2 regions of the Proteiniclasticum sp. genome follow, and region 2 is predicted to be linked to the other one. Evidence: a T-box and tRNA genes for the amino acid it is inferred to sense, from the RefSeq annotation. Region 2 holds a T-box; the other holds one or more tRNA genes.
What was found. A T-box is a leader RNA that pairs with one kind of tRNA and senses whether it is charged. The one in region 2 lies ahead of tyrS (tyrosine--tRNA ligase), so its partner is inferred to be a tRNA-Tyr.

Region 1: it encodes a tRNA-Tyr, which carries the amino acid that the T-box ahead of tyrS (tyrosine--tRNA ligase) is inferred to sense. The anticodon was not compared.

What each region holds. Positions count from the first base shown of each region.
Region 1 covers NZ_DAMBTF010000006.1:86,314-102,551, forward strand. Annotated here, with positions in the region: gene RTX25_RS04905 (ATP-dependent RecD-like DNA helicase) at 1-37, opposite strand, end outside; gene nagA (N-acetylglucosamine-6-phosphate deacetylase) at 244-1,368, shown strand; gene RTX25_RS04915 (DUF4153 domain-containing protein) at 1,600-3,330, shown strand; gene metK (methionine adenosyltransferase) at 3,437-4,618, opposite strand; SAM riboswitch class I at 4,691-4,790, opposite strand; tRNA gene RTX25_RS04925 (tRNA-Tyr) at 4,845-4,929, opposite strand; tRNA gene RTX25_RS04930 (tRNA-Tyr) at 5,015-5,099, opposite strand; tRNA gene RTX25_RS04935 (tRNA-Thr) at 5,107-5,181, opposite strand; gene upp (uracil phosphoribosyltransferase) at 5,435-6,064, opposite strand; gene rpiB (ribose 5-phosphate isomerase B) at 6,064-6,528, opposite strand; gene RTX25_RS04950 (low molecular weight protein arginine phosphatase) at 6,531-6,962, opposite strand; gene RTX25_RS04955 (L-threonylcarbamoyladenylate synthase) at 6,965-8,014, opposite strand; gene prfA (peptide chain release factor 1) at 8,055-9,134, opposite strand; gene prmC (peptide chain release factor N(5)-glutamine methyltransferase) at 9,184-10,032, opposite strand; gene RTX25_RS04970 (DUF1385 domain-containing protein) at 10,035-10,934, opposite strand; gene RTX25_RS04975 (thymidine kinase) at 10,950-11,558, opposite strand; gene rpmE (50S ribosomal protein L31) at 11,697-11,918, shown strand; gene RTX25_RS04985 (ABC-F family ATP-binding cassette domain-containing protein) at 12,018-13,910, opposite strand; gene hcp (hydroxylamine reductase) at 14,046-15,695, opposite strand; gene RTX25_RS04995 (Crp/Fnr family transcriptional regulator) at 16,127-16,238, shown strand, end outside.
Region 2 covers NZ_DAMBTF010000002.1:175,544-191,781, forward strand. Annotated here, with positions in the region: gene RTX25_RS01880 (alpha/beta hydrolase) at 1-733, shown strand, start outside; gene RTX25_RS01885 (four-helix bundle copper-binding protein) at 922-1,239, shown strand; gene RTX25_RS01890 (M3 family oligoendopeptidase) at 1,416-3,185, opposite strand; gene RTX25_RS01895 (ABC transporter permease) at 3,288-4,022, opposite strand; gene RTX25_RS01900 (ABC transporter ATP-binding protein) at 4,019-4,939, opposite strand; gene RTX25_RS01905 (ABC transporter permease) at 4,939-6,084, opposite strand; gene RTX25_RS01910 (glycine betaine ABC transporter substrate-binding protein) at 6,154-7,101, opposite strand; gene RTX25_RS01915 (helix-turn-helix transcriptional regulator) at 7,667-8,014, shown strand; gene RTX25_RS01920 (permease prefix domain 1-containing protein) at 7,998-8,699, shown strand; gene RTX25_RS01925 (hypothetical protein) at 8,692-9,213, shown strand; gene RTX25_RS01930 (helix-turn-helix domain-containing protein) at 9,384-10,076, opposite strand; gene RTX25_RS01935 (DUF3783 domain-containing protein) at 10,081-10,476, opposite strand; gene RTX25_RS01940 (peptidylprolyl isomerase) at 10,517-11,032, opposite strand; gene RTX25_RS01945 (hypothetical protein) at 11,440-11,892, shown strand; T-box leader at 11,944-12,196, shown strand; gene tyrS (tyrosine--tRNA ligase) at 12,172-13,431, shown strand; gene murI (glutamate racemase) at 13,561-14,343, shown strand; gene RTX25_RS01960 (DUF308 domain-containing protein) at 14,428-15,225, opposite strand; gene RTX25_RS01965 (aldo/keto reductase) at 15,257-16,159, opposite strand.

The DNA of each region.
Region 1 (16,238 bases), on a different contig from region 2:
ATATGATGTCGCGTACAACACCTTCTAAATTTTCCATAACTACTCCCTGCATTCTTTCTTAACGTTAATCTCTAGTTATATGATAATCTAAAAGGCTTTGGGTTTCCACATTTCCTGACATGGTTTATTATATATACCTGCAAATAATCTATTCATTTTGATTAATTTATTTTTCCGATTTGCTGTATAATAGAAGAAGAAGAAATCTGCTCAGCAGACTGAAATAGTAAAGAGGTGCAAAAAATGATATTCAAAGATTTTAAAGTGATTTTTCCTGATCGTATTGAAGTGATGTCAGTACAGACAAGAGACGGAAAAATCATCAGTTTCAGTCCTGATTTTTCAGGAGATGAAGTTATAGAAGGTAACGGAAGATATCTTTCACCCGGTTTTGTCGACATCCATATCCATGGAGCGGGTAATCACGACACCATGGAGGCAAGCTTTGAAGCTCTGGAAGCCATATCAACAACCGTAGCAAAGCATGGGACAACAACCTTCCTACCCACAACAATGACCGTGGACGTAAGAGAAATCAGAAAGGCTGTGGAAGCGGCAAAAGAGGCAAAAGGTAAAGTAAGTGGAGCATCCATAGGCGGTGTACATCTGGAGGGACCCTTCATCAGTGAAGGGGCTATCGGTGCACAGAACCCCAACTTCGTCATCAGACCCACACTTGAATCTTTCAGAGAAATGGTGGGTGAAGATCTTGACCTCATCAAGAATATCACCATGGCGCCTGAAGTGGAAGGTGCACTTGAGCTCATTCCATTCCTGAGAAAAAATGATATCAACGTATCCATCGGCCATACTGTGGCTACCTATGAAGAGGCGATGAAAGGCATAAGAGCTGGATGTAATCATTCCACCCATCTGTTCAATGCCATGACTCCATTTACTCATAGACAGCCCGGAGTTGTCGGTGCAATATTTGACACAGATATTTCCACTGAGACCATATCCGACGGCATTCATGTCAGCTATCCCTCACTTCGTATCGCCTACAAAGCCAAATCCACGGATAAAGTGCTGCTGGTCACCGATGCCATGATGGCCTGCGGAATGCCCGACGGTATCTATTCACTCGGCGGACAGGATGTCATTTCCAAAGAAGGTGCGGCAAGACTCACTTCAGGCGCTCTGGCCGGTTCCATTCTGACCATGGACAAAGCAGTGAAGAATGTGTTTGAGCATACCGATATTCCTCTTCATGAAGTCATTAAGATGGCTTCATTAAACGGTGCTAAATTTATCGGCGCTGAAAAGACGAAAGGTAAGATTGCACTGAATTATGATGCTGATCTTCTTGTTCTTTCCGAAAACCTGGAAGTTCTCCATGTTTATATTGAAGGCAGACAGTTCATCTAGAAAAATATCTGAAAAGGACATCATTCCCGTGAATGGTGTCCTTTTATATATGCTGAAATCCGCATGTTTTCGATCAGACTTTGTTTAAATCATTATGAAGTTTTCTGTAAGTAATACTCCTGACATGATTTTGATACTAAAATGTAGCTAAGACATAATACAATCAGATAAAGAAATCCTTATTATACAAGGAGGTGAACAGAAAACATCATATAAGATGTTTTCTCGATCATGAAACTGACAGAAAGAATCAAAGAACAATTTTCAGGCCTTGGAGACAGCTTTCTCCGTTTCCCTGTAACAGCAATTTTATCATTTATTCTCATGGGACTGCTCATTACTCAAAACGAAAGAAATATTCAGGGTATCTACGAAACGGACACTCTACGAAGAATGGCTATGGTCACAGCCATCGGAATGCTCCTAAGCATTTCTCTGAAACATCTGGCTGAGAGATTCTGGCCGGATAAACCGGCACTGCTCATTACAGTGGTACCTGCCCTGGCCGTTATGGTGCTCTACTACATATTTTATACAGAAGAGATGAATATGGTAAGTACTGTACGTTTTGTGGGAACACTGCTCATCCTCATCATCGCCATATTCTATACACTGAGACTGAAGCTCACAGAAAATTATGAGCATTATGTCGTACGTGTTTTTAACGGACTGTTTATCACTATTCTCTATTCCGGTGTACTGTACTTCGGAATCTCGGCAATCATTTTCACCATCAACGCTCTGTTTGATGCCGATATAGACGGTAAGTGGTTCTTCTATTTCTTCCTTGTTGTCACCTTCATATTCGGCGCACTGATGTTCCTCTCGAAGCTCCCAAGAAAAGAAGAGAACCTTGATGAGCATCTCTATTCCAAAGCCCTCAAAGTTCTTCTGCTTTATATCGTCATTCCGCTGATCACCATTTATACCGGAATCCTTTATGTTTACTTCATCAAGATTCTTGTGACTCAGGAATGGCCACGCGGACTGGTTTCCAATCTGGTTCTCTGGTATTCAGTGGTTTCAGCCGCGGTAATCTTCTTCATTACACCAATACTCCATGAAAATCAGCTGGCAAGACTCTTTAGAACCTGGTTTCCAAGAATACTGCTTCCCATCCTTGCCATGATGTTTGTTTCCATCGCAAAGAGAATATACCAATATGGCGTGACAGAAAACCGCTATCTCGTGGTTCTTCTTGGCCTATGGGTACTCACTGCTATGCTGTACTTCATCATCAAGAAGAAGCTCAATAATATTTTCCTTCCAGTAAGTCTATCGATCCTTGCTGTGATATCCATATTTGGTCCCCTGTCCGCATTCAGTGTTTCTAACTTCAGTCAGAATCAGCGCTTCTCGACATTGCTCGAAAGAAACAATATGCTGGTGTCAGGCGAAGTCGTACCGGGAACCAATGTTTCAGAAGAAGACCGCAAGAATATCTCAAGTATCGTTTCTTATTTTGAGTCAAGAGACCTGGATAAAATCAGACATCTCGATTCAGGATATGCTTACTCGGATTTCAAGGACACCTTCGGATTCGAGCGTGAGGATCATTACGGTAACCCCAATATGGAATACATCAACCTGTTTACCGACCAGAATGAATCCGCATCAGAAGTATCAGGTTTTGATTACCTGTTTATGCTGAACAACTATACAGAATCTGTAACCTTCCAGGACATGAAAATAGAACTCACCGATATAACGAACCTTAAAATCACCCTTAAAGATGAGCTGATCCTTCAAGAAGAACTAAGTGATGATATTCTCGCAATCGTAGAGAAACATGAAGGACAGATGGAAAAAGGCATTCTCAATCCGGAAGATGCTGTTATCCTGCTGGAAAATGAGGAAATCAGTGTAAAAATCACACTACTGGAACTCTCCGCAAGAAGAGAGACCGGTGATGAACTGAATTTCGATCACCTCAGAATCAGCCTGCTGATCGACGTGAAGTAAGGTAACCTAAAGAACAGATAAATTTAAAAGTCCTGCAGCCAGAATTTGATATCTGGTTGCAGGACTTTTATGATTCTTAAATTTCTGATTCAGGTTTATCTATATACTAGCTGAGCAGCGCTCTGATCTCATCGACCTTATCAAGCTTTTCCCATGTCAGATCGAGATCATTTCTTCCAAAGTGTCCATATGCAGCAATCTGTCTGTAGATCGGTCTTCTCAGATCAAGGTCTCTTATGATAGCACCAGGTCTGAGGTCAAACACCTTATTGATGATTTCGATGATGCTCTCGTGTGAGATTTTCTCTGTTCCAAAAGTGAATACCTCAACCGAAATCGGTTTAGCCACACCAATAGCATAGGACAGCTGAACTTCCAGTTTATCGGCAACACCTGCTGCCACCAGATTCTTTGCAACCCATCTTGCAGCATATGCCGCTGAACGGTCAACCTTTGTCGGATCCTTTCCTGAGAAAGCACCGCCGCCGTGTCTGCCGTATCCGCCATAAGTATCGACAATAATCTTTCTTCCTGTAAGACCAGAGTCACCCTGCGGTCCACCAACAATGAACTGTCCAGTCGGATTCACGAATATCTTCGTCTCTTCATCCATGAGTTCTACAGGAATTACAGCCTTAATGACATTTTCGATGATGTCTCTTCTGATTTCTTCCTGTGTCACGATAGAACTGTGCTGTGTGGAGACGACGATGGTGTCCACTCTAACAGGCTTATCATCCTCATCATATTCAATGGTCACCTGAGTCTTGCCATCAGGTCTTAAGTATGGCAGAAGCTCATTTTTTCTGACTTCAGCAAGTCTTCTTGCCAGCTTATGCGCAAAATTCACAGGCATCGGCATATAATCTTCAGTTTCGTTTGTAGCAAAACCGAACATCATCCCCTGATCTCCTGCTCCTGTCTGCAGCATTGCATCATGGTCACCCTCACGGGTTTCAAGAGAAGCGTTAACTCCCTGAGCGATATCTGGTGACTGTTCATCAATAGAAGTCAGTACAGCGCATGTCTCGGCATCAAATCCGAACTTGGCACGAACATATCCGATTTCAGTGACCGTCTTTCTTACGATTTTAGGAATATCCACATAGCAGTCTGTAGTGATTTCCCCCATCACCATCACCATACCTGTTGTCACCGCTGTCTCACAGGCAACTCTCGCCTTAGGATCCTGTTCCAGTATGCTGTCCAGTATGGCATCTGAAATCTGGTCACAGATTTTATCCGGATGTCCTTCTGTTACTGATTCTGAAGTAAATAATCTTTTCATTTTCTCCTCCTTATTTTTACACAACAAAAAACCTCTTCACAATAAGAAGAGGTGTGTCAAAGTTCTACATCTCTCTTATCTCGCAGCGTAATGCTGCAGGAATTGGCACCACGTATTGCTACAGGTTGCCGGGTTTCACAGGGCCCTTTCCCTCCACCTCTCTTGATAAGAGTATTCAATTTTAATTCCATAAAAAAAGACATCAATTGTAACAATTGTGTCTTTGTGGTGGAGGAGAGTGGATTCGAACCACTGAAGCAACTTGCAACAGATTTACAGTCTGCCCCCTTTGGCCACTTGGGTACTCCTCCCTATTTGTGTACAACTGCTTTTTTATATTACAACAGTCTTAGGGTTTTGTCAATAACATTCGCTAAGGTATTTCATCGGAAAAAATGGTGGAGGAGAGTGGATTCGAACCACTGAAGCAACTTGCAACAGATTTACAGTCTGCCCCCTTTGGCCACTTGGGTACTCCTCCTGAAATGTGGAGCTGGTGAACGGAATCGAACCATCAACCTGCTGATTACAAATCAGCTGCTCTACCATTGAGCCACACCAGCAAATGAACTGACAAAGACTAGTATATAGCCTGGACGATGATATTTCAAGGGTTTTTCCAAAAAAATATTTCTGTTTTTTTATCACTGAGTGCATTTTCAGGAACAGAAAACGTTCCTGATTTTCCCTTTGAAAAAGATTGCCTATGAGACTCATGGATGATTGAAATTCACCTGTTACCGATTATCTGGAACAGATCCTGAAAAAATGCAGACTCCGAAATCAGTTTTCGCAGTCTGCACCATCATCATCTGATTATTTAGTTCCGAAAAGTCTATCTCCGGCATCTCCAAGTCCTGGAACGATGTAGCCGTGCTCATTCAGTTTTTCATCGATTGAAGCGATGAAAATATCCACATCCGGATGTGTTTCTGATAGAACCTTGATTCCTTCTGGAGCAGCAACAAGGCCGACAAACTTGATGGACTTCGCTCCTCTTTTCTTCAGCATATGGATCGCATCAACTGCAGATCCGCCAGTTGCAAGCATAGGATCAACTACGATTACGTCTCTTTCTTCGATGTCCTTTGGAAGTTTGCAGAAGTATTCTACAGGCTGTAGTGTGCTCTCATCTCTGTAAAGACCGATGTGTCCGACCTTGGCAGCAGGAACGAGCTTAAGCATACCATCAACCATACCGATACCCGCTCTTAAGATCGGAACGATGGCAAGCTTCTTTCCTGTGATTGTCTTGCAGTGGGCAATCGCAACTGGTGTTTCAATATCAATATCCTCCATCGGCAAGTCTCTGGTCACCTCATAAGCCATAAGTGTGGAAATTTCTTCTACCACCTCTCTGAACTCTTTGGACCCCGTGTTCTTGTCTCTGATGATCGCCAGTTTGTGCAGTACCAGCGGATGATTGATTTCTATTACTCTACCCATTATTTTTCCTCCTCAACTTCTATATATTTCTCTTCCAGTGATGTGATCTTATCGATTCTTGTCTGATGTCTTCCGCCTTCAAACTTCGTAGTCAAAAACGTATCAACGATGTCAAGAGCCAATGAAGGTCCGATTACCCTCTCGCCCATGGTCAGTATATTGGCATCATTGTGTTCTCTTGTCGCATGTGCACTGAATGTATCATGACAAAGGGCTGCACGGATTCCTCTGATCTTGTTTGCCGCAATCCCGATACCGATACCTGTTCCGCAGATAAGGATACCTAAATCCTGACTTTTATCTGCAATACTTAGTGCGACCTTTTCCGAGATATCCGGATAATCACAGGACTCTCGGGTATATGTACCGAAATCCCTGACCTCATATCCTTTCTTCTCGAGATGTTCCTTCACCGTTTCTTTCAGCGTGATGCCGCCATGGTCAGAACCAATTGCAATCTTCATGTTTACCTCCTGAACTTTTCAAAATCTTGTATACTCTGGATCAGTGTTCTGATTTCACTGAACGTTCTGATATATACTTCTTCTTCCATGCCGTAAGGGTCCATAACGTCCCCTGTTTCGCCGGCAAGCTCTTTAAGCGTAAATACCTTTTCCCCGCCGTATCGCCTTCTGATTTCCATTTTCTGTGCTTCTGTCATGGTGATGATATAATCCGCTTTCACCACATCACCATCAAGTATTTCCTCAGCTTCCCGATTTTCATTATAACCGTATTCCCGAAGCAGAATTTTCTTCGCTTCCGGAGATAGAATACTGCCTCTCTGAACATAAAGTCCTCGTGAAGACGCCTCTGCCTTGTGATAGGTTTCATTGAAAATCACTTCGGCCATAGGACTTCTGCATGTATTACCTGTGCATACAAACAACACTTTCATCTCTACACCTCAATTATATTGAATCCTGACGCCTTCTTCAGACGGTTCATGATCGCCTGTCCCACACCCTCCTCTGAAAGCCCTTCTGCAAGGATCAGATCCACATCTGAATCATCAAAGCTTCTGAGCCCTTCAAAAAGATTTCGCGCAAGCTCTTCCTGATTCTTCTCGCTGCCTAAAGAAATAAATCTGACATTTTCTCTATTATACAACTTCTCCCGCTCTATCGGTGAAAGAATTCCTACATGTTTTCCATCCCGGATATTCTTTTCCATTAGTTCGACGATCTTATCTGCCACATTTTTCTTACTCCCAGATATGATGGTCAATGGTGCTTCTGGTGCATAATGACGATACTTCATTCCAGGCGCCTTTGGGGTTTCCTTTTCGTCCGCTCTGGTCTTTGCCTCATCATAAACCACTTCATGATCAACCTCCCAAAGATCTTCATATGTGATGAATCCTGGCCTTAAAAGGCGGGGAGGATGAACGCTGTAGTCCACAATGGTGGATTCAAGACCCACAATGGAACTACCGTCACCTATAATCATATCCACTCTACCATCAAGATCTTCCACACACCTTTCAAAGTTTGTGGGACTCGGTTTTCCGGAAATATTGGCTGATGGTGCGGCAATAGGGTGTCCCAGTGCTTTTATGAGCATTCTCGCAACCTCATTCGATGGCATTCTGACACCCACCGTATCAAGTCCGGCGCTGGTTTCAAGAGGTACGAGATCTGTTTTCATAAGGATGATGGTCAAGGGTCCAGGCCAGAACCTGTCCATCAGCTCCTGAGCCTTCGACGGTACTGATCTGACATATTCTGAAAGATCAGCATCTGCAACATGGATGATGAGAGGATTATCCTGAGGCCTTCCCTTTGCTTCAAATATCTTTTTGACCGCATCCTTATTCAGTGCATCGGCACCAAGGCCGTATACTGTTTCTGTAGGAAATGCGACAACTCCCCCTCTACTCAGTATCTCTGCACCTTTATCCACTGCCGATCTGTCTGTTCCATTTTTGAAATTGACTTTGATTGTATCCATTTTCACCTCAAAAATGGGGACAGTAAAACTGTCCCCCTCATTAGTTATTTCTGTTACCCATGGCCTTCAATTTTTCAGCCTGGTCGTATCTGATAAGGGAATCAAACATTTCATCCATATCTCCATTAAGGAATGCTTCAAGTTTATAAAGCGTGAGATTGATCCTGTGGTCCGACACTCTTCCCTGAGGATAATTGTATGTTCTGATTCTCTCGGAACGGTCACCCGTACCTACCTGTGATTTTCTTTCGTCAGCTATGCCCTTGCTTCTTTCACTCTGCGCAATTTCATAAAGCCTTGCTCTTAATATCTTAAGCGCTTTTTCCTTGTTCTTCAGCTGTGATTTTTCATCCTGTACGGCAACGACAAGTCCCGATGGCAGATGAGTAACTCGAACAGCGGAGTCGGTAGTATTAACGGACTGTCCGCCATTACCTGATGAACGGTAAACGTCTACCCTGATTTCATTCATATTGATGACAACGTCAACATCATCCACTTCAGGCAGAACTGCAACTGTTGCTGTGGATGTATGTATTCTTCCTGAACTTTCAGTATCAGGAACTCTCTGTACTCTATGTACCCCTGACTCATACTTCATCAGGGAATAGACACCGTGCCCCTTAACCATAAACACGACTTCCTTGAATCCGCCGATGTCTGTTTCATTAAGGCTCATGATTTCCACTTTCCATCTTTTGCTTTCTGCATATTTTACATACATTCTATACAGGTTGTACGCAAAAAGTGCTGCCTCATCTCCGCCTGCGCCACCACGAATTTCAACAAAAACGTTCTTGTCGTCATTGGGATCCTTAGGAAGAAGCATGATCTGAAGTTCAGACTCGATGTTGTCAAGTCTTGCCTTGATGGTTCTCACATCTTCATTGATCATTTCTCTCATGTCCTGGTCGTCTTCAGACTGAAGCATCTCCATATTTGAGTCGAGCTCATCCTTTAAACCTTTGAATTCACGGTACTTCGTAACGATCGCTTCAAGATCGGAGTGCTCTTTTACAAGTTTCTGCCATGCTTCCTGATCCGCAATGACACTCGGGTCACTGATTCTCATGGTAAGCTCTTCATATTTACCTTCTACAAAACATAATCTTTCTAACATTAATCTCTCTCCTTAATTCTAAATGATATGAAAAAATAACGTCAGGAAGCTAAGTCTCTGGAATGAGTTCTCCGGAAACTACCCGATGATGACCCGAAAGGTCATTTATGGTTATGACATTTTTAAATCCATTTTCTTTTAACATATTTTCCACCTCTTGACTCTGGTCATAACCGATCTCAAAAATCAGTATGCCATGATCCGTCAGATGCTGCCTTGCCTGCATTGCTATGGTTTTATAGAAATCCAGTCCTCGTATTCCTCCATAAAGAGCAAGATGAGGCTCATAGTCTTTCACAGAAACCGATAAAGTCTCCATATCCTCCTGACTGATATAGGGAGGATTACTGATGATGAGATCATACTGATCATCAATCTTCTGAAAAAGGTCCGATACGATGAAATTCACCCTATCTCTGACACCAAGCTTTTCGGCGTTTTCTTCCGAGACTAGAATGGCTCCTTTATTTATATCAGAAAGTGTTACATTTGTAAATTCCAAGATTTTGGCTATAGACAGCCCAATAGCACCTGATCCGGAGCACAGATCAAGTATTTTTCGGCATTTCTTTTCCCTGATAACCTCAACAGCCTTTTCCACAGCAATTTCCGTGTCCGGTCTTGGTATGAGTGTATCTTCATTCACCCTGAAGGCAAATCCCATAAATTCCTTGTATCCTAAAATATAGGCAACCGGTTTTCCTTCTGCACGGGCTCTGATCATCTCGAAGAATCTCTCGAGAGAATCAGAGTCGAGCTCTTCATCCCGATTTGCGAGCAGATAGCCATCATCCTTTAAGAGCACTTCTTTAAGAAGTACTCTTGCATCAAGTGCCGGCGTGTCAGATATTTCTTTTAACATTCCCTGTGCCTGCCTGAGCACTTCTACGATACGCATCTTTATACCAGCCCTTCAGCTTCCTTGAGTGCTCTGATGGATACTTCCAGCATTTCGTCCAGAGGTTCTTTTGTGGTCAGTCTCTGAAGCATCATTCCAGGATAGGCGATGATTTTCTGAACGGGTCCCTTTGTCTTTCCAAGCCACCTTAGAATTTCATAGGTGATGCCGGAAATAAGCGGAAGTAGCAGAATCCTTGATACGATTCTCATGAGCGGATCTGTCCATCCTGTAAAACTGAAAACGATGATGCTTACAGCCATAACAAGAAACATAAAGTTGGTTCCGCATCTTTCATGAAATCTTGTGCAGGATCTCACATTTTCCACGGTAAGTTCCATCTCATTTTCATAGCAGATAATCGCTTTATGCTCCGCGCCATGATATTGAAACACCCTGTAGATATCTTTCATCTTGCTGATTCCGTAAAGGTATCCGATAAATATGCTCAACCTGATCACCGCTTCAATGACATTCAGGGCGATATGGGGTAGGTCATAATTTCTGAGTACCCCTGTAATCAGTGTGGGGAGAACAAAGAACAGGAGTACACTGATGCTCAGACTGAAAATCATGGTCAGGGTCTCTATGATCTTTTCCCCTTTGTCTCCGAATTTATCCTTCAGAAATTTATCGAATTTTGAGGGTTCATCTTCAATACCGAATATCGATGCGGACCAGTTGAGGCTCTTTATTCCAATCTTCATGGAATCGACCAGCGCGACAGCACCTCTTATGAGTGGCCATCTCAGTACTTTATATTTCATGGAGAGGGGCTTAGTATCATCGTGGTTCACCACGATCTCTCCTTCAGGACTTCGTACAGCCGTCGCAATTCCCTTTAGGCCTCTCATCATAACGCCTTCAATGACTGCCTGTCCCCCTACAGTTGTGTTTCTCATCTATTCACCAATTCCTTATTTTGATTTATTTCTTTCTTGCATTTTCTTTCTGAACTTGAAATAACAGTCAGCGCAAAGAGACTGGTACTCAACATTTCCCACCATATCGATGGCAACCTGTTCTCCTTCGAATACAAATTCACCATTGATCTTCCTACCGTTAAGAAGCGCTTTCTTGCCGCAGGTGCATATGGTTTTCAGTTCTTCAATGCTGTGCGCGAGCAGAAGAAGCCTTGCGCTTCCCTCAAAGCCGTTCATGAGAAAGTCTGTTCTTAGTCCATAACATATCACAGGTACCTTAAGAATAACTGCAACCTGAAGAAGTTCATCTATGTGCTTTTCTTTCAGAAACTGGACTTCATCCACCAGTATACAGTTGATTTTGCCTTCGCTCTGTATCCATTTCTCGGTAACTTCATAGAGGTTATCCTCATCACTTACTGCGAAATCCGCATCCCTGACGACTCCAAGCCTTGAAACCAGCTGGTTGCCGCCTTTTGCATCTACCTGAGGTTTGAAGATCTTGACTTTCATCCCTCTTTCCTCATAGTTATAAGCAACCTGCATGAGGTTGGTGGATTTTCCTGAGTTCATTGCTCCGTACCTAAAATAAAGTTTGCTCATCTCAAATTCTCCTAACTTCCTTAATACCCCATCTATTATAACATCTACCCTCATCATAATCCATAAGTATAGTTGACTACTTGCCGGGTAAGTGTTAGAATTGAAGAGTTAAAAAACAATGAAATTGAGGTGAATTAAATGAAAGAAGGCATACATCCAAATTACAACTCTGAAGCTGTTGTTAAGTGTGCATGTGGAAACACATTCGTTACTGGATCAGTAAAGGATGAACTTAAGGTTGAAATATGCTCTCAGTGCCATCCATTCTTCACAGGTAAGCAGAAGATTGTTGATGTGGGCGGAAGAGTTGATCGTTTCAAGAAGAAGTTCAACATCACTTCTACAAACGAAGAAGAATAGAATCTTCATTTAATTAAGGATCATTATTGGTCCTTTTTTATTTTATCTTAATATAAGGAAGGATCTTCGCAAAGACACCGCAAAGATCCTTCCTTTTTCTTATATCAGCCCCAGCTCTTCAGCCATTTCATTGAGATAGGTCCATCTCTCCATTGCTTCTTCCAGCTCTTTTTCAACCGCTTCCTTTTCGCTCACGAGCTCATTCAGCTTCTCAAAATCTGTAGCATGTTTTTCTATGGCCCCCTCAAGCTCAGCAATCTTATTTTCCAGATCTTCGATCCGTTTATCGATGCCATCGAACTCCCGCTGCTCCTTAAAGGAAAATTTCTTTGCCTTCTCCTTCTGTCTCACTTTCTGGGGAGTTTCCCTGACTATTTTCTCTTCCTCTTCTTTTTCCTCCGCTTCCTTCTTCTCCTCATAATCCGAGTAGTTTCCGAATATGATCTGAACATCCCCGTCTCCCTTAAAGAAGAATATCTTTTCAGCAACGCGGTCAAGGAAATAACGGTCATGTGAAACTGTGATGACAGCTCCAGGGAAGTTTTCCAGATAGTCTTCCAGTATCGAAAGTGTTGCGATGTCCAGATCATTGGTCGGTTCATCCAGAAGAATCACATTCGGTTTTTCCATAAGGATCCTGAGTAGCATCAGTCTTCTCTTCTCTCCACCTGAAAGTCTGTTTATGGGGGTCCACTGCTCATATGGTGGAAACAGGAATGTCTCCAGCATCTGAGAAGCAGTGACCGATCCATCTACCGTTTCGATGATTTCGGCGGCTTCCTTGATGAAGTCTATGACTCTCATCTCCTCATTCATGATGGTATATTCCTGAGACAGGAATCCGATTTTCACTGTTTCACCCACATCTATTGTGCCTTTGTCCGGCGCAACCTGTCCTGCAATCATCTTAAGAAAGGTTGACTTGCCGATGCCATTAGGACCGATGATTCCGATTCTGTCATCTTTTAGAACATTATAATTGAAGTCCTTAAGCAGTATATCTTCATCGTATGCTTTGGAAAGAGATGAGATTTCCACAATTTTCTTTCCAAGCCTTGAGGAAACCGTTCTGATTTCCACTTCATTATCCTCAAAGTGACCTTCCTGATTTTTCAGTGCCTCATATCTGTCGATTCTGGCTTTCTGTTTTGTACTTCTTGCCTTCGCACCTTTTCTGATCCAGGCAAGTTCACTTTCCAGAAGTTTTTTTCTTTTTCTGTCAGCCACTTCCTGAAGTTCCTGCCTTGATGCTTTCATTTCCAGATATTTGGAATAGTTGACGGGATAACTGTAAATTGATCCATGATCGATTTCAAGAATCCTGTTGGTCACCCTCTCAAGAAAGTACCTGTCATGGGTCACCATGAGGAGAGCTCCTCTTCGCTCCTTGAGATATTTCTCGAGCCAAGCCACCGTATCATTATCGATATGGTTTGTCGGCTCATCAAGAATAAGCAGATCGCATGGCGCGATAAGTGAAGTGGCCATGGCCACCCTTTTCTTCTGTCCACCTGAAAGTTCACCCATCTTTTTATGGAAATCTGTAATACCAAGCTTTGTGAGGATGGATTTTGCCTCCGCTTCCATACCCCAGGCATCCAGACTGTCCATTTTCCCCGTCAGCTGAATCAGCGATTTCTGATGGATTTTATTCTCGGGTTCAGAACTTGAGCGCTCAAGAGCTTCTTCATAAGCTCTGATCGTGTTCAGCTCTGGTGAATCTCCGCTGAACACCTGGTCAAGAACTGTATGTTCATCGCTGAAATCGGGCTCCTGTGAAAGGTATTCCACACGAATCTTACCCACTCTCTGCACAGTTCCCTCATCAGGTGGAATGATTCCCGCAATCACCTTCAGCAGCGTTGATTTCCCTGTACCGTTTATCCCTATGATTCCGATTTTATCTGTATCTGTAAAGGTAAAGCTGACCTCTTCAAAGAGTTTCTTTTCCCCGAAATTTTTCGTTAAGTTCTCTACTGTAATGATATTCAATGTGATTTCTCCTTCTTAGGTTTAATCTACCCATTATCATACATCATTTCCAAAATCTTTGGTAGAAGCGATCCTCCAAAAAAAAGTTCCTTCAGACGATATGGTCATCGACTGAAGGAACTTTTGTATCATAGATTACTGTGCCATGAAGAGTTCAATGTCTTCATCCACTTCACCGATTGGGCTGATTCCGAATTTTTCAACAAGGACATTTGCCACGTTAGGTGAGAGGAATGCAGGTAGTGTTGGTCCCAGGTGAATATTCTTGACACCAAGGTGCAGCAGTGCCAGAAGAACGATGACCGCTTTCTGCTCATACCATGCAATGTTGTATGCGATAGGCAGATCATTGAGATCCTCAAGTCCGAAGATCTTCTTTAGGGTAAGCGCAATGACAACCAGGGAATAGGAGTCGTTGCACTGTCCTGCATCAAGCACTCTAGGAATTCCGCCGATGTCACCCAATGGAAGCTTGTTGTATCTGTATTTTGCACAGCCTGCAGTGAGGATAACTGAATCCTGTGGAAGCTTTTCAGCAAATTCAGTGTAGTAGTTTCTGGAGTTCATTCTTCCGTCGCATCCTGCCATAACGACAAACTTTCTGATGGCGCCGCTCTTCACCGCATCCACTACCTTATCTGCCAGTGCGATGACCTGTGCATGAGCAAATCCGCCGACGATCTTTCCTGTTTCGATTTCTGTTGGTGATTTTAGCTTCTTGGCCATTTCGATGATTGCAGAGAAATCTTTGATGCCATTTTCATCAGCTTCGATGTGTGTGCATCCTGGGAATCCTGAAGCACCTGTTGTAAAGATTCTATTTCTCAGGCTTTCATTTCTAGGCGGAACGATACAGTTTGTCGTAAAGAGTACCGGTCCGTTGAAGGATTCAAATTCTTCGACCTGTTTCCACCAGGCGTTTCCATAGTTACCCACAAAGTTGTCATACTTTTTGAACTCAGGATAATAGTGAGCAGGAAGCATTTCACTATGGGTATAGACATCCACTCCTGTTCCCCTTGTCTGCTCAAGAAGCTGCTTAAGATCGGTAAGATCATGTCCTGATATCAGGATAGCAGGTTTATCGCCTACGCCGATGTTGACTTCTGTCACTTCAGGATTACCGAACATGGAAGTGTTGGCATCATCAAGAAGCGCCATCGCACTCACTCCAAGCTCTCCTGTCTTCAGTGTCAGGGCAACAAGCTCATCTGCAGACAATGTATTGTCCAGTGTTGCAGCCAGAGCCTCATAAGTAAAGGCATATATGCTCTCGTTCTCTTTTCCGATATTCAGCGCATGATGTGAATATGCAGCCATACCCTTAAGTCCGTAGGTGATCAGTTCTCTAAGAGATCTTACATCTTCGTCTTTAGTCGCAAGTACACCGACAAGTCTCGCCTTCTTCAGCATCGACTCCCTATCTGAAACAGCAAATGAAGCAGCGTCCGAATATTTATCAAGACCCGCTGCTGATTTCAGGCTCTCTCTATAACCGATCATCCTGTTGATCTGACCCTCAATAGCCGCTTCATCAAAGTTTGCATTGGTGATGGTCATGAAGAGTGAATTGATCACTTCATGGTTGATCTCGCTTATCGCGGTGACATCCAGTTTTCCGTTAACTACGATCTGCGAGATTCCTTTGATGGTGTAGATCAGAAGATCCTGCAGATTAGCCACTTCAGGGTTCTTTCCACAGACACCGATGATTTCGCACCCGGTACCCCTTGACGCTTCCTGACACTGATAGCAGAACATGGCCTGTTGATCTTTAATTGACATATTTATTCCTCCTTAAGATGTGAACTGTTTTACAATTGCTGAATTACGAACTAAAATGATAAATAAATGTAATTATCCTTGACCTAAGAATTCACAATTATTTAGAGTGATTTCTTAATATTATTATGATATTTTAGTTTATTAGAAGTAAGATTATCGGATTTCCGATAATGCTGATTTATTTCTGCTTATGACTGAGATCTTCAATCAATCTACGAGATGATTATAATAGAACAGTAACTATAAAACTGTAACATCTGTTACACTTTATGAAATATAATATTTTTTACGATATGCAGATAGTTTATGAGAATGCAGCAGCATATAAGAGAATGGCAGTTTCCTTTGAGGCAGCTCTGACTTATAATAGACGGATATGAAGAATATCATATGCCTGAAAAATATGACGAGGTAAAAGCATGCAAATCAATATGATTAATTTACAGAAGAATTCTTTATTCAGAAATATGAGTGAAGAAGAAATCAATAGAATCTTAGATTTTACAAACTGCATACAGGAAACATACGAAAAAGACACGATCG
Region 2 (16,238 bases):
TATGGCCAGTACAAACAGCTGGTATGCACTTTCAAAGCCCTTTGAAGACCTGGGTTTCAGAGTCCTTCTTCATGACTTCAAAGGACAGCTGAAATCGGATAAACCGGATGGTCCCTATACCTTTCAGGAACATGCAGACGAGCTTAAAATGCTTCTTGAAGAGCTTAGAATCGAAAACGCACATTTCATCGGCACATCCTACGGCGGTGAGGTGGCCATGAAGTTTGCCTCTCTTTATGGCAGCACCATGAGGACCATGACCATCATCGATTCCACAAGCGAGCTTGACCCGGTGATGAAATATTTCATTTCCTCATGGAAGAAGGCTGCTCAGGAAGGTGACGGTGAAAAGTTCTTCAATATTCTTGCACCCTCCATTTACGGAGAGAAATTTATGAGAGAAAACGCGGAGTTTCTTGAAGCAAGAGCAAAAGCCACCAAACATGTGGGCCAGGAATATCTGGATGGACAGATCATTCTCTACGATACCTTTATAAACGATGTGAATATGACCGATATCCTTGAGGATATCCGTGTGAAAACCCTTGTCATCTGCGGTGAGGAGGACATCCTCAAAAGACCGAAGCAGTCTCTGCTTATCCATCATAAGATCAGAAATTCGGAATATGTCATCCTTCCTGAATGCGGCCATGTGTCCATATTCGAGAAACCGGAGGAACTCAAAACCCTTCTTCTGGGATTCATCCTCAAGAACCGAGGTCCAGCGGCATAACGGTTACTCCAGTAAATTAGACATCAATCCAACAGATCAGTGTTTCTTCAGAGAAGATTATCTTAAGAGGCACTGGTCTTCCCATTTGATTATTTTCCCTTTCCTAACACATTATCCACAGGTGTGCCACATTTTTTCCCTATATTGGTCATGTAACGGCAGAACATATTTATATGAGGAGGAAAATCATGGATAAGAAACTTATGACTACCCTGCAGGAATGCATGATATCATGCAATCACTGCTTTGATGCCTGTCTCAAAGAAGACGATGTGAAGATGATGGCAGAGTGCATAAGGCTTGATCGGGAATGCGCAGATGTCTGCGGTTTCGTTTCCGCTCAGCTTACATTAAGCGGCAAGGTCACAAAAGACCTGGTGGCAGTGTGTGCAAAAATCTGTGATCTTTGTGCAGAAGAGTGCGAGAAGCATGACCATGAGCACTGCAAAGCCTGCGCAGAATCCTGCAGAACTTGCAGTGAAGCGTGCAGAAACTATTCCGCTTAAGCTGACCCTTTTTACAGCTTCAAAATCAGAAAGCTCTATTCCTTTAGCCTCACGGTTAAAGGAATAGAGCTTTTTCTTAAAACAGCCTCTTTCTAAGTGGTCCTTGACGTAATCCAGATGTCCACGAAAGAAAGAGGCTGCTATTCATTCATCAGCTGCTTCTTTTTGAAGTTTATCTATTTCTTTGTCAGTTCAAGAAACTTCTCAATATCTTTTTCGATGATGGAGAGAGAGTCTCTGAAGAAGTCAGGTTTTGTCACATCGATGTTCATTCTCTCTGCAACTTCCTTTATGCTTCTCTTACCTGTAACAGCAAGAAGCTCGTCATACTCAGGGACAAACTCCTCTCCTCTTTTCAGGTAGATGGCATAGAGGCCTTTGGAGAACAGAAGTCCGAAGGCATACGGGAAGTTATAGAAATTTCTTCCTGCAGAGTAGTAATGGGTCTTGTTCAGCCACATATAGGGATGAAGCATATCACTGTCAAGACCGTCACCATAGGCTTCCTTCTGGGCATCCAGCATATAGCTTTTCAGCTCTTTCACAGAAAGCGGATGATCTGCCCGTGTTTCAAAGAGTCTGGTTTCAAAGAGATAACGGGAATAAATATCCACGATGACCTGGCAGGCATCGGAGATGGACTGCTCAAGGATCGTAACCGCTTCTTTTTCATCCATATCCTTAAGGGCAGCGTTCACGACGATGGTTTCACAGAAAATCGACGCCGTTTCCGCAATAGGCATCGGATAGCTGCTGTTCAGGATGGACTCATCTTTCAGATTGAATCCATGATACCCATGTCCCAGTTCATGGGCTAGAGTAGTCATGTTGCTGAAACTTCCATCAAAATTGGACATGATTCTTGACTCACCGATGACATGAAGATTTGAGCAGAAAGCCCCGCCTCTCTTGCCGTCTCTTGGCTCGACATCCATCCAGTTCTTCTCATAGGCTCCGCGGGCATAATCGCCAAGTCTTGTACTGAAGGTGCTGAAATTCTTCACCACGAAGTCCATGGCCTCTTTATAGGAGAAGCTCAGCTGTGACTCACCCATAGGGGCAAAAAGATCATAGAACGGAAGTCCGTTTTCATGACCCAGAAGTTCCGCTTTTCTTCTCAGGTATTTTCTGAACATGGGGAGCGTTTCCTTAATGGCTGTGAACATTGCATCCAGTGTCTCTTTCTCCATACGGGACTGTACAAGGGTTTCTTCCAGAGGATTTTTGAATCCACGAAGTTCTGTTACAGTAAGCACTTCACCCTTGATGCCGTTCAGCGCTGCCGCTGAGGATTCTTCCACCTGGCTATATGCGGCAATTTCCGCTTCAAAAGCCTTCTTTCTTACAGATGGATCCTTGTCATAGGCAAGGTTTCTCACTGCGGGAAGAGGAAGCTTTCTCATTTCACCATCCATCTCGATATCCACAAGAAGTGTTGAGGTGAGAATGTTCTGGAGATCCGTCCAGGCTTTGGATCCTGTATTGGACATCCTTGAGATGAGGATTTCTTCTTCATCACTCAGAAGATACTCTGCATTTCTCTTGGTCTCAAGCAGAATATATTCATGCTCCTTGAGAAGCTCGCTTGTCTCTATGATTTCTTCGAGATTCTCCGTCCTGTCGATGAACCGGTTGAACATGACCTCAGCTTTGGTCAGGTCGGACAATTTCATGGCTATTCTTGAATAGTTTTCTCTCGCTTTTTCATTTCTTGCATCTACAGACATGGTGAGACTTGAATAACCCAGCACTCTGGAGATGAGTTTTGACAGCGTCATGTCGTATTCAAGGTATTTTTCTATCTTCTCCTTTGCGTGATCAGGCTCTTTAAGCTCCTTCTCCGCAAAACTGTTGACTTCTCCGATCAGTTCCAGAATCTTTCCGGAATCCTTCACAAATTCTTCTGATTCAAATGACTGGTACAGCTCATTTAAGCTCCATCTCATAATTTTTCCACCTTTCTTCCATTTAGATAATTCATTATATCACGTGATATTCTATAAGCTTTCCTGAATGATCATTTCTGTATGCCTGCAGTTTATATCTGTTCAGCTGCCGGTATAGACAAGCTTTTTCTGAACCTGTTCAAGAATCAGCTCAACGATCACCGCGAGAACTGTAACGGGGATTGACCCCATAAGGATAAGCACCATATCGAAGGTTCTCACCCCATTCACAACAAGGACGCCAAGGCCTCCAGCTCCAGCTGCGGCAGCCAGTGTCGCGGCACTGATGTTGATCACTGTAGAGGTTCTGATTCCGCCCAATATGGCATTCATGGCCAGTGGAATCTTGACCTTTCTGTAGGTCTCCCACTCACTCATACCCATTCCCCGAGCCGCTTCCACGACAGAAACCGGTACTTCCTCTATGCCCACAACCACGTTATAGACAATAGGCATGAGTGCATAGATGAACAGCGCAATGAGCGCACCTTTGATGCCATAGCCCACAATGGGCACCACCAGCGCAAGAAGCGCTGCAGAAGGAAAGGTCTGACCGAGATTGACGAGCTTAAGCAGTGAGGGTTTGAACTCTTCGCCGAAGCTCGTGGTGAGAAACAGGCCAAGCGTGATCCCGAATACAATCGCCATGACACTGGAGATGACCACCATTTCCATATGCTGCATAAAGAGTACATGCAGCGGAGTTCTTGAGCCTTCAGGGAATTTCGAGGTAAACATGCTGCCCAGAATGCGCTCAAACCCTTTTGAATAGATGAGCATCGCGCCAAGCAGAAGGATCAGGATGATGATGGGGATAAATGAGAGATTCTTCTTCATGTGTGTTCACCTCTGATCAGTTTCATGATGGCCGCAAGTGAGATGCTGCCTGAGTTAAGAGCTACTCTGTCTTCCCCTCGGAGGATCATCTCAGAGAGGGCTTCTTTCAGGGATGCATCATCTGCAAGAGGTTCACCTTGAACTTTCAGCTCTTCTTTGTACTCCCTTGCCTTGAATCTTGCAAGAAGACTCAAAGCGCCTTCTTTTCCGAAGAAGTCTTCAACAAACTGATCTTCGGGTTTCAGGATGACCTGCTCCGGTGTCCCCTCCTGAACAACAATCCCGTCTCTCATGATACAGATTCTATCCCCAAGAAGAAGAGCTTCCTCCACATCATGGGTCACAAAGATCACCGTCTTTTTCAGTTTCTTCTGGATCTCCTTGAATTCCTTCTGGAGCCTCAGTCTGCTGATGGGATCAACCGCTCCGAAGGGCTCATCCATAAGAAGGATATGCGGGTCTGCGGCAAGCGCTCTTGCAACACCGACTCTCTGGGCTTCTCCTCCAGAGAGTTCCCGTGGCAGTTTTTTGAGATACACCTCAGGCTCAAGCCCCACAAGCTCAAGCATTTCCCTGTTTCTTTCTCTGATTCTTTTTTCATCCCATTTCAGAAGATGAGGTACCGTAGCGATATTGGCAGCCACATCCATATGAGGGAAAAGTCCCGTGCTCTGAATGACATAGCCCATCTTCTTTCTTAAAGTTTCCACCTGAATGGAATCCACATGCTCGCCTTCAACAAAGATATCCCCGGAGGAGCGTTCGACCATACGGTTGATGAGTCTCAAGGTTGTGGATTTTCCGCATCCGGAAGGACCAAGAAGTACATAGAGTTCGCCCTCCTTGACTTCAATGGATATCCCTTTCACCGCTTCATATCCTTCATAGTCTTTATATACATCTATAAGCCTGATCATTATTTTCTCCTCCCTATACGCTGAATGACACTTTTCAATATTCCATCCATAGTGAGGGTCAGGAATATTATGGGGATGACACCGAGTAGGACAAGATCCGGAGATCCTTCTCCAAGTCCAAGGAATACAAATGTGCCAAGGCCGCCTCCACCAACAAGGCCAGCTAGAACTGCTCCGCCGATGGTCTGGACCAGAGCGATTCTCACTCCTGTGATGATGATGGGAAGTGCCAGGGGAAACTCGATTTTTCTGAAGATCTGGCTTTTGTTCATACCCATGCCCATGGCAGCTTCGATGACGTCTCTGCTCACCGAAATGAATCCGACTAAAGTGTTTCTTCCGATGGGAAGAAGTGTATAAAGCGTCAGTGCGACAAAGGCAGGTGCCCATCCGATACCGCTGATGCCCAGGGACCTGAAGAAACCGATCCTTCCAAGACCCGCCAGGGGGACCAGAAGGATACCAAATAGTGATAGACTGGGTATGGTTTCAACGATGCTGAGCGGCACCATGACGGCACGTTCAAGATTTTTCTTTCTGTAGGCAAGATACCCAAGAGGGATGGCGATCAGTGCACCCGCCAGAACAGAACCAAGAGAGAGGAAGAGATGCGTTCTTACGCTTCCGATGAACTGGTTTCTCTTGATCTGATATTCTTTCATAATGGAGAAGGTGTCAAAGCTGCCCATGTAGATCATCACAATCACTGCAGTGATGACTAGAGCTGCAATCATCTTGATGATCCTGCTTGTTCGGTCCTTCCCTTTGATCGCATGACCAAAAAGAAGATAGAGCATGACAAGAACGATATAGAAACCCATGGACAGACTGACTCGGATTGCCGGGCTGCCTTCTGAGAGCGCCTCAGCTTTTCTCCCCATGAGAAACATCAGGAGGACAAAAAGAAGAGCCCCACAGATTATGGACATGAGGCTTTTTCTTCTTGATGGAGACAGAGACACCACAGCCATGGCAACAAATCCTCCAAGAAGGATGAGAACGGGAAACCCGATCAGTGCATAGGCTGTGTACTTCTCTCCACCTGCTATCCTGTTTGGCTTGACCTCGACAATCTTCAGAAATGCCAAGGCCAGAAATGCCACAATGGAATAAAACATCTGAGGCTTATCAATCGCGCGTTTCAAAAATATTACCTCTTTCGTCGGCTAAAATTTACATCTAAATGCTCTAAGCTGGTGTCTGGTGTATCTCTGTTATTCCAGAATTCCATTGTCCTTCAGGAAAGTTTCCGCCACGTCTCGTGGTGAAAGTCCGTCAACGATGACTTCCTTGTTCATCTGCTGAAGATTTTCCTTGTTGAGCAGACCGAATACTTTCTCTACGATCTCCTGAATTTCAGGATACTTGTCGAGCACTTCTTTTCTGACTATGGCTGATGGTTCGTAAACCGGTGGAATGGACATGCTGTCTTCTAGAATCACAAGATCAAGATCCACAAGGGAACCGTCTGTTGCGTAGGCTAGAGCGACGTTTACCCCGTCTGTTCCATTGGCCAGGGCTTTCAGCGTTTCAGCTGTATTTCCATGAGGAAGCTGAATCATCTGATCCGGTTCAAGCTTGAATCCATAGGCTTTTTCCATACCAAGAAGCCCAGCTTCTTTTTCGGCAAAAAGCTGTGAGGTGATGAGCTTCACTTCTCCGCCATCATTGATGTATGCGGCCAGATCTTCCATAGTGGAAAGATTGTTTGCTTCAGCAAATTCTCTTTTCACGGCAAGAGCTTCTGTGTTGTTGGCATCGGCAGGTTTCATCCAGATGAGTCCGTTGGTCTCCTCATCAAAGGTCTTTATGGCTTCATAGCCTGCGTCTTTGTCTCTCCAGGTATCCTCTTCTATTCCCTCTGAATAGAACTGTCCGTTACCGGTATAGTCAATTCCCAGGTCAAGTTCGCCCTGAAGGAGTGCATTACGATGCACATCCGGTGTGCCGAACTGCACTTTATCATCGATTTCGTAGCCTTTGTCCTCAAGAGCAAGCAGGAGCATATTCCCCAGAATTCCGCCTTCTGTATCCACGAAGGACCCCAGTGATATAGGATCACCCTGATTCTTTATCTCATCTGTGGAGGTTTCTCCTCCGCAGGCTGCAAGCATGGTCATGGCAAGTACGGAAATCATCAATATCGCTAATTTCTTTTTCATTTTTTACCTCATTCCTTTCATCTGTAGTTCTTTGTCCAATCTGTTCAAAATTCTTTAATAATCTGATTATAGTATAATGGTATTGCTCTAATTGGAATAATTCATTAAGTAATATATAACTTTAAGTGAACAATTCACAATCAGCATGATGTATCTTAAGTCCTTTCCGGTATGAAAGTAGTAGCTCTAGTATTAAGTATATGTGTATAAGTCCGTAATTAACAATAGTTATCCATAGAAACGGATAAGTTATCCACATTCTGTGGATAAACACCCTCTAAATATTCTGTCTAAAGGGATACATCGTGATATTCAATGAGAATGACCAGCAGAAAAACGGAAGACTTGTCCACAGGTTTTCCTGATCCTTGTTGATGACTTTCAAAACTGAATCTCAGCTCTTCTGAATCTGAGTTCCGTTTTTGCCTGAAAACTGATGTCTGCTACACTTGTTATGCTCAGATTTCTTATCTTGACATACCTAGAAGTTCAAGGTATTCTAACCATAGAAGGTCTAGGTATTCTAACCATAGAAGGTCTAGGTATAAAGATAAGGAGGATGAACATGAATTTCGATAAGAATCTCTTGGGTGGTACAACAGGACTATTGCTTCTATCACTTCTCTCAGATCAGGACATGTATGGATATGAGATCATCAAGGAGCTGGAGCGCCGCTCTGACAGCTCATTCCAGTTCAAGGAAGGCACACTGTATCCCGTACTCCATAAACTGGAGAATATGGGCTGGCTGAAGTCGTACCTTTCCAAAGGTGATGCAGGAAGAGAAAGGAAGTACTACCAGATAACGGTGAAAGGAAAAAAGCAGCTGACTCTTGAGAAAGAGCAGTGGGAAGTGTTTACTCAGTCTGTGGAAAAGGTTGTATTTGGTGGACAGTATGAGCTGGCAAGATAGGGACGAGTATCTGAAGGAGATTATCGCCCAGGTAAAATTCTTCTTTGATCATGAATCCATTGAGAAAGAACTGACGGTGCATCTTGAAGAGCGCAAAGAAGACTATATCTCTGAAGGTTATGCAGAGAAAGAGGCGGAAGAGCTGACAATTACAAACTTCGGAGATCCTGTAGAAATCGGAAAGGCATTGAATAAGGAACATAGCCCACTACTCGGTTGGTTATATTATATAACCAATACACTAGTCGGAATTATTGTGATTTATTTTGTTTTTGCTTTTATAATGCCGCTCGGCATGATTATTCTGGATAGAAACCCGGCAAGGACTATCCCTGAAGAAGATATCCTCTACCGGATAGATGTGGATGAAAAAGTAAAAATCGATGATCGGGTAATTAAATTTGATGAGGTCATCTATGAGAAAAATGGTGATATGAACATTATTTACAGACAGATAGATACCAGTTTTAATAGAATGGGATGGAGCTTGGGGAATATTGGAACGATTATGGATGAAACAGGCAAGGATTATTTCTTTGGCTCTGGATTTTCATCATTTTCAAGAGGACTCTGGACAGTGCACAACTTTCCTAAATATTCGAAGAAACTGATTATTGAGTATGATTTTTACAATAGATACTACAAGGTGGAGGTTCCATTGAAGGCAGGTGCAGCTCATGAATAGAAAAAAGAAACTTATGAGAAATATTCTAATTCTTTCGGTTTTGTTTCTGGTTATATATTCCAAAGCAATCTATTTAGATCCTACAGCTGCTTACCGGGCATCTGAAAGAAGTATTCATTATGGTCCATCCACTGTTGTCCATGTGGAAGATTTTACCGGTGGGAAATATTTTCTCGGGAAATATGATCGATGGATTTCTTGCAGTATCATTAAAAAATCCAACAGATTCTTCTGGCATTTCGGTGGAGATGTCACAGGCTTAGAGATAAATTATGATAAGCCGCTTTTCTATGCGTCTCAATACAGTCAGCCTAATGCCAGAGCGTTCGGGATCCTTAATGACCCAAACATCGATAAGGTGGAGGTCCATTTAAGAGATGGAACGGTACTCACCCAGCGGGAATTCTACGAGGATATGTTTCTTATTACCTGGGAAAGTGAATTTGAGTTCTGGGGAATCGTTGCTTATGATGGTTCTGGCAATGTGATCTTCGAGGAAGAAAGGTTAAGGTAAAAGCTTTAAAGCGAAGCATCTTGAATCTACGCAGAATGTATTTTAGAATGATACTTCTAAACTTTAGACCTAATTATATTGCAGCAGGTTAACCCATGAAATACTAATGACCCTCTCCAGAATGGAAAGGGTCATTTTTCGTATAGCTTTCTATATTAAATATGGTGTCTCTACAAACTGACTTCAACTTTGTATAGCTTCAGCACTGTCCTGATTTCCTTGATCGGTACAATTTCGGATCTCTGACTCTCGTTAAAGTTCAGAAGCTCAACATTTCCGTTATTGAGATTTCTCACCTTTCGGAGGATGTTCTTCCCCTTATAGGAGATGAGCATAATCTGCGTACCCTGAATATCCTTGGCTTCCACTCCGGTAACAAGATCGCCTTTATGGATACGATATCCTTTAAGGTCATCATTCTCCACTTTCAGCATCGCTACTTTATCCATGGGATGCCCGTCTATCTTCTTGTTTTCCACCACATGGCTTTTGTGTGCCACAGGGTTTTTCATTTCATAGTCATAGATGGGCACGTTTTTGATATTCTCACCGAATGCCTGATTCCATAAATCATTAACCGGTGTTTTCGGTGCCACATAGACTTCCTTCTTGATGAACTCCTTGGTTCTCTCGAAAGATTCGGACTGGGCCGCTGATTCTTCAAGCGAGCCTAGACCGATGGTTGTAATCTTCTTATCGAACACCTTTGAAAATCTCTTGATCAGATCTTCATTGATGACTCTTCTGCCCTGCTCGACTTCACTTACAAAGCTTTCCGATACACCGAGTTTTTTTGCGACCTGCTTCAAAGTCATGCCAGATTCCTGCCTTGACTTTTTAAGCTCGTCTCCTACTCTAGCCATTTTCTCACCCCAGATTTTCTGCTAATTTCGCTCTTCTTTCCATTTCGATCTGCTTGTTCTCTTCTCTTTCTTCCAGCAGATGTTCAATCATATAGTCAAACTTCCAGTTCAGATTCGTTTTCGTGATCACAGCCATGATTGAACCGAAGACATGCTCTTTCCTGATCTTCGTTATGATTTCCTTGAGTTCGTCATTGGTCTCATAGCCGCAGAAGATCATGATCTTGACGACACCAAGGGGTTCACCTATATGAGGGATCTCCTTGCTCTCTATGAGCTCCGCCAGAGTTCCTCCGGCATTTCCGTTATGGATCTGGTGAAGATTAAGGCCTTCACCTGCAAGTCTTTCCTTTTCTTCTTCACTGAGTCCGTAGACCAGTATTTTTCTGTTATCTGTCATTTTTCTCTCCTGAAAACTGATATTTAACACACACTGACATTTACTTGATGACTTCTGGTTCCCCGATTTCTTCAGCATGCTCAACAGTGACCTCAGACATGATCTGGTCTACCCTTGGCATATCTCTGTAGTCTCTGTCCACTCTTACGATTTCCATGGCATTCTCTATTCCTTCAGTCACCTGACCGAATGCCGCATACTGTCCATCTAGATGTGGTGAATCTGCGACCATGAGGAAGAACTGGCTTCCTGCAGAATCATTGTGCTGGCTTCTCGCCATGGAGATGACACCCTTGGTGTGCTTAAGATCATTCTTGAAGCCGTTTCCGCTGAATTCACCCTTGATGTGGTGTCCTGGTCCGCCGATTCCGATTCCCTGAGGGCATCCGCCCTGGATCATGAAGCCTGGAATGACACGATGGAACTTCAGTCCATTGTAAAATCCCTTCTTGACCAGTGAGACGAAATTCGCAACGGTGTTTGGTGCGATTTCAGGATACAGTTCGATTTTGATTTCTTTTCCTGTTTCAAGCTTTATGGTTACTATTGGATTCATTTGATTACGCTCCTTGTCATTTAATATTTTCTTCTACATTATACCAATACTTCTCCCTAAATGAAAAATTAAATTACTGTTGACTAGAACGAGTGTTTGTATTATACTGAAATCAGAACAGTAGTTCGTAGTGCATCATCACTACCCGGGTGAGATTATCTTCCCATAATCACACCAGCAGGCCATCAAGAATCAGCGCAGGTTCTTTGAGCCTTTCTAATATTTCATAACCCCATAAAAGGGGTTTTTTTTATTGAATCAGATTACTCCTCTGCTTCATCGGTACAGGATCGTTCAGTCACGTATGAGCTTCAGTTTATTTCTATACCCTACTAACAAAAACAATTGCAATACGTTATAATATTGCTAAATGTATAAAATTATTTAGATATCATGAAAAAGGGGGAATGGCGTCTATTGCCGACGCACTATTTATGAATCTGCAGTTTAAAGCAATACTAAAATTTTTAAGCCTTATTGCCCTGGCTGTCATCGGAGAACTGTTCCTGGGTCTTGGCACAGGTAACGGCAGCGGAAATTATTACAGTGTCTATATTCTCATCGTAACGGTGATTGTTTTCTCCCTCTTCGGGATTGTCCTTGGCGGAAACGATCTGAGTCAGTACCTCACCAGCAGACTGAGGGTAAAGATCAGCCAGCTGAAGCTTGCACTGGGTCTTGCAGGACTGACCATCTTCATCACCATAGGCATCCTTGCACTCTTTGAACCCGGAAATAATTTCGCACCCAACGGAGTATTCGAATTCTTCCTGAAAAGCCCAGCCTTTACCCCTCTGTATCTCATCGTATGCGGATATATGCTGGCAAGCTCGGTTGAAAAGTATGAGGGAATGTTCTAAATAAGGGCATTGACTTAACCGAAATGTATGTATAGAATAGTGCTTAAATCAAAAAAAGCGATGACGAGAACGAGTAGTCTCTGGTGAGCCTTAAGAGAGTTTCCGGTTGGTGTGAGGAAACAGGCAGCCTAAGATGAATACATCTCCGAGCTGAGCACCAAAATGCAGTTTTTTGCAGAGTAGGCTGTTCCGGTAGACTGCACCCGATATCGTGCTAGGGTATGAATGTACCCGATAAGTTTTCCCATGGTGACATGGGAGATAAATTAAGGTGGTACCATGAAGCTTAGCTTTCATCCTTTACAGGATGAAGGCTTTTTTGTTGTCAGAAATTATGGAAGAGAGGGAAAAATTATGGAAATCAGTGACATTATGAGAATGATCCGTAATGGATCGAAAGAAATTATCGGAGAAAAGGACCTGGAAGAAAAACTTGAAAGCGGGAAGATTCTGCGTGTGAAACTGGGACTTGATCCCAGTGCACCGGACATCCATCTCGGTCATACGGTCGTCCTTCGAAAACTGAAGGCATTTCAGGACCTGGGTCATGAAGTTCATATCATCATCGGAGATTTCACCGGTATGATCGGAGACCCCACAGGGAAATCTGTCTCCAGAGTCCAGCTGTCAAAGGAGCAGGTGGCGATCAACGCCAGAACCTATACCGATCAGATTTTTGAAATTCTGGACGAAAAGAAGACGGTTGTTCATTTCAACAGCACATGGCTTGAAAAACTCGGGCTTCACGATATCATCGATCTGACCAAAACGACAACCGTTGCACGTATGCTCGAAAGAGAGGATTTCAGGAAGAGATATGAGTCCCAGCTTCCCATAGGCATCCATGAATTCCTTTATCCCCTCATGCAGGCCTACGATTCCATCGCCATAAATGCCGATGTGGAGCTTGGTGGTACAGACCAGACCTTCAATCTCCTCATGGGCAGAACCCTACAGAAATCGAAAGGTCTTTCGCCTCAGACGGTGATCATGATGCCCCTTCTTGAAGGCCTGGATGGTGTAAACAAGATGAGCAAGAGTCTCGGCAATTATGTAGGCATCCATGAAGATCCCGAAACCATGTTCAGCAAGGTAATGACTCTACCGGATGATCTCATCATCAAATACTTCAGCCTTGTGACCGATCTTCTTCCCGATGAAATCGAAAGGCTTGAAGAAAGAATGAAGCTTGAGAATCCCAAAGAGATCAAAATGAGACTGGCAGAAGAAATTACAGCAATCTACCATGATAAGGAGAATGCACAGGCCGCAAAAGAAACCTTCATCAAGGTTTATTCACAGGATAAGCTTCCCGATGATCTTCCTGAAGCAGAGTCAAAGAGGGAGAATTTCAGCCTTGGGCATATTCTTAAGGAACACGGCCTGTTATCGAGTCTTAATGACTACAGAAGACTTCTTGCGCAGAACGGCATTTCCGTAGACGGAAAGAAGATCGTGGAAGAATTAGAAATCCCTGAAAGTGGAAGCTTCGTTGTGACCGTCGGAAAAAGAAAGCATCTGAGAATCACGCTTTTATAACCGATAACTGCAATGCGGCATTACATTCAGCTCAAGTTTCCTCCTTGACGATAATTGTACTTAACCATTCGATTTGCTAAAATAGGGTGTAGACAAATACGCATGAGAAATCAATCGGAGGAAACCATAATGGCAAAAAGACAACCCATAGGATTTTTTGACTCTGGTGTCGGCGGCATCAGTGTACTGAAAAAAGCGGTAGAGCTCCTGCCATATGAGGACTTCATCTATTTCGGAGACTCCGTCCACGCACCCTATGGGGATAAAGACGTAGAGATCATCAGAAAGATGTCCTTTGATGCGATGGATTTTCTTCTCTCTTTCGACTGCAAGGCCATTGTAGTCGCCTGCAATACGGCAACCAGCGCGGCCATTGAAGAAATCAGGGAAAAATACAGCCATATTCCCGTCATCGGCATAGAACCTGCCTTAAAGGTGGCCATAGACCATACCGAAGACGGTAAGATCCTGGTCCTTGCAACCATCAGAACTCTGCAGGAGAATAAGTTCAGAAAGCTGTCCGAGAAATATGCGGAGTCAAGAAAAATCATCAGCCTTCCCCTACCAGGTCTTGTGGAAATCATTGAGAGCGGAGACCAGTACCAGCAGAGAAGCTATGATTATCTTAGAGATGCACTTGAAAAAGTGGACAGGGACATCAGCGCGGTGGTTCTTGGCTGTACCCATTACCCCTTTGTGAAGCCCTCTTTAAGGAGAATCTTCGGTGAAGACGTCCTAATTGTCGACGGCAGTGAAGGCACGGCTAGGCATCTTAAGGATGTGCTTGTCGAAAAGAATCTTCTAAGCGCAGACGACAATGATGGCAGCGTCAGAATCTTCAATTCCTCAAAGGACAAGAGGTTCATCGATCTGTCGAAAAGTCTTCTTGAAGAAAATATCGACCAGATCTGATCTCATTTACGATAATTAATCATCGCGAAAAAATAACCCCTTCAGCAAGTTGATTGTGCTGAAGGGATTTTCTTTTTTACTCTTCTATTCAAGGATGAAGAGATTAAGGGCTTCTTCCTTGGTATACATCTTCATTCTTTCCATTTCCTGTATGGCATAGTTGTCGATGGATCTTCTGGCTGTTCCCTTGATCTTCGTATCGATCTTTCGGACCTCCATCATGTTTGTCTCATTGACTCTGATGTCATAGCTTCTGCCGTTCTGGAAGATATAGTTGTAGCTGAGACGGTTGTCTTCTCCTTCAACGATGGTTGAAGCATTGACTTCGGTCACATCCAGATAGGTATAGGATCTTGTGGTCAGAAGTGTTCTGTCGGTTACCGTATTTTCTCTGAAGTCCACATACCGGAAAAAGGTGCTGACACCGAAAACGATGAGAAGGACACCGATCAGTATGGCTATCCCCTTCTTCTGCCCGGTCAGTCTGCCTCGTCTGTTGAACAGCGAGATGAAGGCGATGATGACAAGTGCAGTGCCTAGGGTAATCAGGATCACGCCTACAGGTGGAATCAGAATCCCTCCCTTTGGAACAAAGAGCAGTGAATCCTCACTTCTGAATACTGCAGCTCTTATGGTTTCCGAAAATATCGTCAGAACAAGACCGATTGCGGCAAGGATACCGAAGGACTTCCACCTTCTTCCGGGTCTTTTTTTATCAGGGATCTTTTCATTGTCCACAATGACCCTGTCCACCTCGATGACTTCATCCTGCCCGTTCTGTTTCCTGTTTTCTTCCTCTACCCTTGGCAGTTCACGAAAACGATCTTCGCCTAAGGTGACTTTCTCTCTTTCACTTTCAAACTGGTCTTTATTACTTGCCATGATGTTCACCCCCTAATTTATAGTCTGTGCTTTAAGGTAAGCTTTCTCCTATGGATGCCTTATAGACTGACAGCCAGTCCTCAGCGGAAAACCGGATATCCAGTGCATCCACTGCGTTCTTTATTCTTTCGATCTTTCCAGAACCTACGATAGGCAGGATCTTACCAGGATGACTGAGAAGGAATGCATAGGCTAGCGTGTCGATACGGTCTTCATTATGCTTTTCACCGATGGCAAGAAGCATGTTCCGGACATTTATGGCTCTTTCGGATTTTCCGGTGAAGAGCTCTCCCCCTGCAAGCGGTGACCATGCCATAGGATATAGTCCTCTTGTCATGATGCTGTCCATGGTACCATCTTGAAAGACGTCCAGCGTGAGAGGTGATATTTCCACCTGATTTGTGACCAGAGGATATTCCACATAGGAGCTGAGCAGCTCGAACTGGGAAGGCTTGTAGTTTGATACACCGAAGTTTCTAACTTTTCCGGACTGATAGAGTTCTCTGAATGCCTCACTTACTTCAGCTGGATCCATAAATGGCGACGGTCTGTGGATAAGAAGAAGATCCAGATAATCTGTACCGAAATTCTTCAGTGATCTGTCCACTGAAGTGAGAATATGCTTTCTTGAATTGTCATAGTGATGGGTTTTGAACTGAGGTCTGTTTTCGCAGGGAAATACAATGCCGCATTTCGTGACGATGGTGAGCCTCTCTCTGAGGCCCTTTTTCAGTTTCAGCGCTTCACCGAAAGCCTCTTCACAGGAAAATCCTCCATAGATATCTGCAGTATCCACTGTGGTGATTCCAAGATCCATCACCTCTTCGATAAAGTGCAGGAGTTCTTCCTTTGTCATCTTCCAGTCCAGAAGTCTCCAGTGTCCATGGATGATTCTATCCATGGTCAGGGTATCTGATAGTCTTACTGTTTTCATATTGACCCTCCTTAGTTTTTAAAAGACAGTTTTATATTACCCTCATTATATCCTTTATCGTGCCAATATAACACTTTTA